DNA from 2 places in the Sphingomonas morindae genome. Region 2 is predicted to be linked to the other one. Evidence: predicted binding sites of a transcription regulator. Region 2 holds the regulator's gene; the other holds the start of a gene.
What was found. The regulator LexA, encoded in region 2, represses DNA repair genes until DNA is damaged. The targets are predictions, from matches to a motif close to GTTCCNCNCTTGTTCT.
Positions count from the first base shown of each region.

Region 1: a site for LexA is predicted at 2,807-2,822, ahead of LHA26_RS12335 (PA0069 family radical SAM protein). Genes of this name have one in related genera too.

Region 1 is NZ_CP084930.1:2,517,873-2,522,276, forward strand. It holds gene LHA26_RS12320 (sensor histidine kinase) at 1-621, shown strand, start outside; gene LHA26_RS12325 (cysteine hydrolase family protein) at 691-1,269, shown strand; gene LHA26_RS12330 (Rieske (2Fe-2S) protein) at 1,259-1,618, opposite strand; gene LHA26_RS12335 (PA0069 family radical SAM protein) at 1,647-2,720, opposite strand; gene LHA26_RS12340 (VOC family protein) at 2,844-3,170, shown strand; gene LHA26_RS12345 (DUF3224 domain-containing protein) at 3,167-3,571, shown strand; gene LHA26_RS12350 (GNAT family acetyltransferase) at 3,553-4,029, opposite strand; gene pncB (nicotinate phosphoribosyltransferase) at 4,031-4,404, opposite strand, start outside.
Region 2 is NZ_CP084930.1:2,159,635-2,164,038, forward strand. It holds gene LHA26_RS10580 (ComEC/Rec2 family competence protein) at 1-1,682, shown strand, start outside; gene lexA (transcriptional repressor LexA) at 1,803-2,465, opposite strand; gene LHA26_RS10590 (molybdopterin molybdotransferase MoeA) at 2,535-3,719, opposite strand; gene moaC (cyclic pyranopterin monophosphate synthase MoaC) at 3,716-4,186, opposite strand; gene trpC (indole-3-glycerol phosphate synthase TrpC) at 4,183-4,404, opposite strand, start outside.

The DNA of each region.
Region 1 (4,404 bases), 360 kb from region 2:
GAGGCGGTGCTGGCGGCGGATCTGCTCGCCGCGCGGCAGGAATTGCAGCACCGCGTGCGCAACACGCTCGCCATCGTCCGCTCGATCGCGCGCCGCTCGGCCGAGAGCGTCGAGACGGTGGAGGATTATCAGCAGCATCTCGATGGGCGGCTGGCCGCGCTGGGGCGGGTGCAGGCGGCGCTGGTGCGCGCGCCGGGGCTGGGCGTGGATCTGGGCTCGCTCATCACCGACGAACTGTCGACCGTGGGCAGCCTGCCGATCGGCACCATCGAGCTTTCCGGGCCCGAGATCCGGCTCAAGGCCAAGCCGGCCGAGCTGATCGGGCTCGCGGTGCACGAGCTTGCCACCAACGCCGTCAAGTTCGGGGCGCTGGCGGCGGCTGCCGGGCGGATCGCGATCGGCTGGTCGCTGGATCGCCAGGGCGGCGCGCCGGGCATCCTGATCGCGTGGCGCGAGCAATGCGACGTGCCGCTGGTCGCCGCCGGGCGGCGCGGCTTCGGCACCGAGCTGCTCGAAAACGCGATCGCCTACGAGCTTTCGGGCACCACCTCGCTCGATTACCGCCGCGAGGGGCTGGCCTGCCAGATCCGGCTGCCCCTCGATTGCCGCATGTCGGCCTGAGCCGCTAGCCTGGATCAGCGGCGGCGCCGCGCGCGTCCGCTATGCCCGTGCGACAATAGGGAGCATGGCATGGGCGAGGAGGAACGGACATCGGCGACGGCGCTGCTGATCATCGACATGATCAACGATCTCGCCTTCGAGGGCGGCGCGGCGCTGGCGGAGACGGTCGCGGCGATACTGGCGCCGCTCGAGACGCTCGTCGAGGCGGCGCGCGCGGCGGACGTGCCGATCGTCTATGTGAACGACAATTTCGACCAGTGGCATTCCGATCGCGAGCGGATCGTCGAGCATTGCCTGCGCGACGACAGCCGGGGCCGCGCCATGGTGGCGCGGCTGCGGCCACGCTCGGAGGATTATTTTGTCATCAAGCCGCAATTTTCGGGCTTCTACGCGACCAACCTGCCGGTGCTGCTGCCGAGGCTCAATGTCTCGCGCCTGATCCTCACGGGGATCGCCGCCGATATCTGCGTGCTGTTCACCGCCGCCGATGCGCATATGCGGCACTATGATCTCTGGGTGCCGCGCGACGTGGTGGCGAGCGAGGAGGCGCCGCATCGCGACTGGGCGCTCGGCGTCATGGAGAAGACGATGGGCGCGGACACCCGCCCCAGCAGCGCCGAGACGCTGGCGGCGTGGCTCAGGCGGTAAGGACCGCGTCGCCCGCGATCCGCACCGGCCAGGGGGTGAGGCGCTGCCCCGTGCAGGGCCCGCCGACGCACAGCCCGTCCTCGATGCGGAACAGCGCGGCGTGCCAGGCGCATTGGATCAGCGTGCCATCCGGGGTGAGATAGGCATCCAGCGTGCGCACCAGCGGAAGCCCGGCATGGGGGCAGCGATCGACATAGCCCTGCACGCCCTGCGCGGTGCGGACGACAAAGCCGTGGAAGCGGCCCGCGCGCATCTGCAGCACGAAGCCGCGCGCCGCGCCGGCCGGGAGCGCGGCGAGATCGATCAGGCGGACGCCGGGCGGCGTTTCGAACAGGCGCGTGTCGGACATGGCCGCCGCGCTAGCGCCGCCGCGCCGCTCAGAACAGCGACATTTGCGTGCCGGGCAGCAGCGGCGGCCGGAAGCGATCGGTGCGGAGCATGATCCGCTCGCGGCCGAGGCCGTGCCGCCGCGCCGCCACCGTCACGCGCTGCGCGATCAGCGCCGCCCACGGCCCCTGGCCGCGCATCCGGCTGTGGAAGCCGGGATCATTGTCGCGCCCGCCGCGCATCGCCTGGATCACCGCCATCACCTTGGCGGCGCGATCGGGATAATGCGCATCGAGCCAGGCGCGGAACAGCGGCGCGACCTCGTGCGGCAGGCGGACGGGGATGAAGCCGATGCCGCGCGCGCCCGCCGCCGCCGCCGCCGCGACCAGCGCCTCGATCTCGTGATCGGTGATCTGGGGCACGATCGGCGCGATCGACACCTGCACCGGCACGCCGGCCTCGGCCAGCCGCCGCACCGCCGCGAGCCGCCGCGCCGGATGCGGCGCGCGCGGCTCGAGCGTGCGCGCGGTGCGGGGATCGAGCGAGGTGATCGACAGGCAGACCGACACCAGCTCCTGCCGCGCCATGGCGTGGAGCAGATCGAGATCGCGCAGCACCCGATCGGACTTGGTGGTGATGGTGACGGGATGCCCCGTCTCGGCGAGCAGTTCGAGACAGGCGCGGGTCAGCCGATGGTCGCGCTCGATCGGCTGATAGGGATCGGTGTTGGTCCCGAAGGCGATCGGCTTGCAGACATAGCCGGGCGCCGCCAGCTCGCGCCGCAGCAGCGTCGCGGCCTCGGGCTTGGCGAAGAGGCGCGTCTCGAAATCGAGGCCGGGCGAGAGATCGTGAAAGGCGTGGGTCGGGCGCGCGAAGCAATAGATGCAGCCATGCTCGCAGCCGCGATAGGGATTGATCGAGCGATCGAAGCCGATGTCGGGCGACTGGTTGCGGCTGATGATGGTGCGCGCCCGCTCCGGCGTGACGCTGGTGCGCAGCGGCGGCGCCGCGCCGTCCAGCGAGTCGCGCGCGTCCAGCCAATCGCCATCCGCCTCGCGCGCGGGGAGGGCGAAGCGGGCGCTGCCCTGGTTGACGGTGGCCCCTCGGCCCGAAATCGCGGACATGGCTTGCTCCTTCTCCCGCCCGGTAAGCGCGAACATAGCAGGAACACGGACGTCACGCACGGCCTTGACAAACGCGCCCCGATATGAGAACAAACTGGCAACAGGGCCGAGGGGGGAATCAGCGTGGCGCGGATCAACTATGTCGAGCTGGGGGCGGGCGATGTCGCCGCCGCGCGGGCCTTTTACGAAGCCGTGTTTGGGTGGCGGATGCAGGCGTTCGGGCCGGACTATGCCGCCACCGTCAGCGGCGATGTCGATCTCGGGCTGGATGGCGCGGGCGGCGCGGCGCCGCTGCCGGTGATCGCGGTGGCCGATCTCGCCGCGGCCGAAGCGGCGGTGGTGGCGGCGGGCGGGGCGATCGTGCGCCCGGCCTTCTCCTTCCCCGGCGGCCGGCGCTTCCACTTCCGCGATCCCGCCGGCAACGTCCTGGCCGCCTGGGTGGAAGAATGAAGGCCGAGGGCGCCGCCCCGGCGCGGGCGGAAGGCGCGTTCGACGTGCAGCGCACGCCGCTCGCCGAGGCCGTGGGCGGGCTGGAGCGGGCGGCGATCAGCAAGATCTACACGGGCGATCTGGCGGGCGGGAGCCAGGGCGAGATGCTGAGCGTGATCGACGCGGCGGCCGGCAGCGGCGGCTATGTCGCGCTCGAACGTGTCACCGCGACGCTGGGCGGGCGGCGCGGCGGCTTCGTGCTCCAGCACAGCGGCACGCGGTCGCACGGGGCGCAGAGCCTGGCCGTTCAGGTGGTGCCGGGTTCGGCGACGGGCGCGCTGGCGGGCCTTGCCGGCACGATGACCATCCGCCTCGAGGCGGGCGTGCATCGTTACCGGTTCGACTATGGGTTCGAGGCGTGAGGGGCGGCCTCGTCCGAGCCCTGGGGCTCGCCAGCCGGGGCGAGCCAGCGCGCCATGATCCGGCGCGGCGTGTCCTCATAGCCGAGCGCGGCGTAGAAGCCGGCGACCGCCGCATTGTTTGGCCGGATCATCAGCTGCACCTTGGGAACGCCCTGGGCCGCCAGCCATGCCTCGCCCGCGGCGATGAGCGCGCGGCCCAGGCCCCGGCGGCGCCAGGCCGGCGCGGTCGCGACATAATAGAGCCAGCCGCGATGCCCGTCATGGCCGACCATCACGGTGCCGATCGGCGCCGCGTCCGCCGCCACCAGCACGCAGGAGGCCGGCCCCGCCATGGCGAAGCGCAGGTCGCGCAGCGGATCATTATAGGCGGTGGTGAGCCCGCAGGCCTGCCACAGCGCCACGATCGCGGCCTCGTCCTCGGGACGGGCGGGCCGGATCGGCGGGAGCGGCGCCGTCATGTCAGACCTCCACCGCGGCGCGCTGGTGGCCGCGCGCGCCGAACACCCGCAAATAGCGGGCGATGGCCTCGGGATCGCCGGTCGCCTTTTCCGGATTGTCGGAGAGCTTCACCGCCGGCCGTCCGTCCACCTCGGTGACCTTGCAGACCAGCGAGATCGGATCCAGCGCATGGCCGCCTTCGGGATCGCAGCCGCGGAAATCATTGGTGAGGTTGGTGCCCCAGCCGAAGCTCAGCCGCACCCGCCCGGCGAAGTGGCGATAGCAGGCCTCGATCGAATCGACGTCCATGCCATCGGAGAAGATCAGCAGCTTGGTGCGCGGATCGCGGCCCCGCGCCTGCCACCAGGCGATGATCTGCTCGCCCGCCGCGATCG
Region 2 (4,404 bases):
CGCCGCCCGCACCCGGATCCGCCATCGCCCCGCCCCTGACGCTCGCGCCCGGCATGGTGCTGGCGCTGCGCGCGCGGCTGGTGCCGCCGCCGCCGGCGCTGGCGCCCGGCGGCTATGATTTCCGCGCCACCGCCTGGTTCGCCGGGCTGGGCGCGAGCGGTCGCGTGCTGGATCGGCCGGTGCGGCTGGCGGGGGTGCCGTCGCGCGGGCTCGAGGCCCGGCTGGGCGCGGCGCGCCGGGCGCTGGGCGCGCGCATCCTGGCGCGGGTGCCGGGCGCGGCGGGGGCGGTGGCGGTGGCGCTGGCGACGGGGGATACCGGCGCGATCGCGCCGGACGATGCCGAGGCGTTCCGTCGCTCGGGTCTGGCGCATCTCCTGTCGGTGAGCGGGCTGCATCTCAGCGCCATGGTCGGCGCCACCATCTTCGCGGCGCGGCGCCTGCTGGCGCTGCTCCCCTGGCTGGCGCTGCGCATCGCCGTGCCGCTGCTGGCCTCCGCGCTGGGGGCGGTGGCGGGCAGCCTCTATACGGTGCTCACCGGATCGGCGGTGCCGACGCTGCGCGCGCTGATCGCGGCACTGCTGGTGCTGGCGGGCGCGGCGCTGGGGCGGGAGGCGATCACGCTGCGGCTGGTCGCGAGCGGCGCGCTGCTGGTGCTGATCGCCTGGCCCGATCAGGCGGCGGGGCCGAGCTTCCAGCTCAGCTTCGCGGCGGTGCTGGCGCTGGTCGCCCTGTATGAGGCCGCGCCGGTGCGACGCCATCTGGCGCCGCGGCCCGAGCCCGCCGTCCGGCGATGGGCGCGCGCCGGGGCGGGGCTGTTGCTGGCGGGGCTGGTGGTGGAGGCGGCGCTGATGCCGATCGCCATCTACCATTTCCACCGCGCGGGCTTTTACGGCGCGCTCGCCAATCTCGTCGCGATCCCGCTGACCAGCGCGGTGGTGATGCCGGCCGAGGCGCTGGCGCTGCTGCTGGAGCCGCTCGGGCTCGCCGCGCCGGCCTGGTGGGTGGTCGCGCAGGCGCTCGCGCTGCTGCTCTGGCTCGCACGGCGCGTGGCGCTGCTGCCGGGAGCGGTGGCGCTGGTCCCCGATATGAGCCGAACGGCCTTCGCGCTGATCGTCGCGGGCGGGCTGTGGCTGGCGCTGTGGCGCACGCGGGCGCGGGTTGCGGGCCTGGTGCCGCTGATCGCCGGGCTCGGCCTCATCGCCGCGACGCCGCCGGTCGATCTGGTGGTGACCGCGGACGGCCGCCATGTCGCGCTGCGTCGCGCCGATGGGTCGCTCGCGCTGCTCCGCGCGCGCACCGGCGACTATGTGCGCGGCGCGCTCGCCGAACTGGGCGGGCAGGAGAGCGCGGCGGCGCTGGCGTGGGAGGCGCTGCCCGAAGGGCGGTGCAGCGCCGATTTGTGCCTCGCCGAGCGGGCGGCGGCCGGTCGGCGCTGGCGCATCGCGGCGACGCGCAGCGCCTATCCGCTGCGGCGCGCGGCGCTGGCGCCGGTCTGCGCCTGGGCGGATATCATGGTCAGCGAGCGGCGGCTTCCGGGCTGGTGCCGGCCGCGCTGGCTCAAGGCGGATGCCGCGCTGCTCGCCCGCACGGGCGGCCTCGCGATCCGCCTCGCCCCGCCGCGGATCGATACCGTCGCCGCCTGGGCGGCGGGCAAGCCCTGGGCGGACTCGCCCGTGCGTTGACGGGTGTCGTCTCGAGCCCGGCACAGCGCGCGGGCGGGCGAGACGGCGGGCGCTTTTGGAGCCGGCCGCAGCGTGGGCGCGTCACGCCGTGCGTGGCGCTCGCGCCGCAGCGCGGGCGGATCAGTAGCGGCGCAGCAGCCCCGAAAGCCGGCCCTGCACGCGCACCTGGCCCGGCTCGTAGCGTTGCGCGCTGTAGCTGCGATTGGCGGGATCGAGCCGGATCATCTGGCCCTCGCGGCGGAAAAATTTGAGCGTCGCCTCGCTCTCGTCGATCAGCGCGACCACGATCTCGCCGTCACGCGCGGTCTCGGTGCGGCGGATAAGCGCGTAGTCGCCATCGAGAATGCCGGCCTCGATCATCGAATCGCCGGCGACCTCGAGCGCATAATGTTCGCCCGGCCCGAGCAGCGCGGCGGGAACGGGCAGTGTCGCCTGGCCTTCCAGCGCCTCGATCGGGAGGCCGGCGGCGATGCGCCCGTGCAGCGGCAGTTCCACCACGCTGTCGTTCGCGGCGCGGGGCAGCGGACGCGGCGCCTCGGCCAGCGGCGCGGCCTTGGCGGGGATGGTGCGCTCGGGCATCTTCACCACCTCGAGCGCCCGCGCGCGATTGGGCAGGCGGCGGATGAAGCTGCGCTCCTCCAGCGCCCGGATCAACCGGTGCACGCCGGACTTGGATTTGAGATCCAAGGCGGCCTTCATCTCCTCGAACGAGGGCGAAACGCCATCCGCCTCAAGCCGATCATGGATGAAGAGGAGCAGCTCATGTTGCTTGCGCGTCAGCATTGGAAACCCCGCATCCAGGAACGGATGGCGAACGTATAAGAAACCGTTCGGGGCGTGTCAACGTACCGATCAGGCGAAATCGAGCAAAGCCGCCGAGTCGCCGATCGCCGCCGACGGCGCATGGGGGGGGCGGACGATCAGCCCGTCGGCCGCCGCCAGCGCCAGCAGCGCCGCCGAATCCTGTCCATCGGGTGCGAACGCGGTGTCGCCCTCCAGCCGCGCGCGCAGATAGTCCGCGCGCACGCCCGTCGCGGGCAGCGCCGCGCCCAGCCGCACCGTGCGCGGGCGCGGCCAGGGATGGGCGCTGCCGGCGAGGTGCGCGAGCAGCGGCAGCAGGAACAGCGTCGCGGTCACATAGGCGGAGACGGGGTTGCCGGGCAGGCCCAGCACCACCGCGCCGCCGAGGCGGCCGGCGAGCAGCGGCTTACCCGGCCGCATCGCCACCCGCCAGAAATCCAGCGTCGCCCCGGCTTCGGTCAGCGCCGGGCGGATCAGATCATGATCGCCGACCGAGGCGCCGCCGGTGGTGACGATCACGTCTGCCTCGCGCGCGGCCTCGCGGAACGCCTGCGCGATCTGGGCGAGATCGTCAGGGATGATGCCGCGATCCGCCACGATCGCGCGCGGCCCGATCAGCGCCGTCAGCATCGGCGAGTTGGAGGCGGGAAGCTGGGCGCCCGCCAGCGGCGCGCCTGGCGGCACCAGCTCGTCGCCGGTCGCGATCAGCGCCAGCCGCGGCAGGCGGCCGACCGAGAGCGTGCCATGGCCGCCGATCGCGGCCAGCGCCAGCCGCCGCGCCTCGATCCGCGCGCCGGCCTCGATCAGCACCCGCCCCTCGGCGAAATCGGTCGCGCGGGGGCGGATATTGCCGCCCGGCCCGCGCGGCCCCTCGCCGGCCATCACCAGCCGCGTGCCCTCGCGTGCGGCTTCTTCCTGGATGAGCACGCAATCCGCGCCCTCAGGCACCGGCGCTCCGGTGAAGATGCGCGCCGCCTCGCCCGGCGCCAGCGGGCGGCCAAGGCCGCCGCCGGCGGCGCTTTCGCCCACCACGCGCCACGGGCCGGGCCGTTCTGCGTAGCGGATCGCATAGCCGTCCATGGCCGAGAGCGCCGCCGCGGGCTGGTCGCGCCGGGCGAGCACCGGCGCCGCCGCGTACCGCCCGGCGGCGAGGCCAAGCGCGACCGTTTCGGCGGCGAGCGGCGGGGCGAGCGCGAGCAGACGCGCCTGTGCCTCGGCGACGGGCAGCAGGCTCATGCCGCCCGCCACGGGCCCGAGCGACCGCCCGATTTGGCGAGCAGCCGCACCGCCTCGATCGTCATGCCGCGATCCGCCGCCTTCACCATGTCGTAGAGCGTCAGCAGCGCCACCGAGACGGCGGTCAGCGCCTCCATCTCCACCCCGGTGCCGTGGGTGGTGCGCACCGTGGCGGTGGCGGTCACGGCGGCGGGTTCCAGCACCAGCTCCAGCGTCACCCCGTCGAGCGGCAGCGGGTGGCACAGCGGGATCAGATCGGCGGTGCGCTTGGCCGCCATGATGCCGGCGATCCGCGCCACCGCCAGCACATCGCCCTTCGCGGTCGCGCCCTCGCGGATCAGCGTGGCGGTCGCCTCGGCCATGGTGATGCGGCCGCTGGCGGTCGCCTCGCGCGCGGTGCGGGGCTTGTCCGACACGTCCACCATGCGCGCGGCGCCGGCTTCGTCGATATGGGTGAGGCCGCTCACCCGATCAGCTCGGCCGTGGCGCGGGCGAGATCGGGCTGGCGCATCAGCGTCTCGCCGATCAGGAAGCGGCGCACGCCGAGCGCGGCGAGGCGATCCAGATCGGCGCGGGACGCAAGCCCGCTCTCGGCGACCAGCGCGACATCGTCGGGCACGTGGCGCAACAGCCGCTCGGTGCGCGCGAGATCGACGGAAAAGTCCCGCAGATCGCGATTATTGAC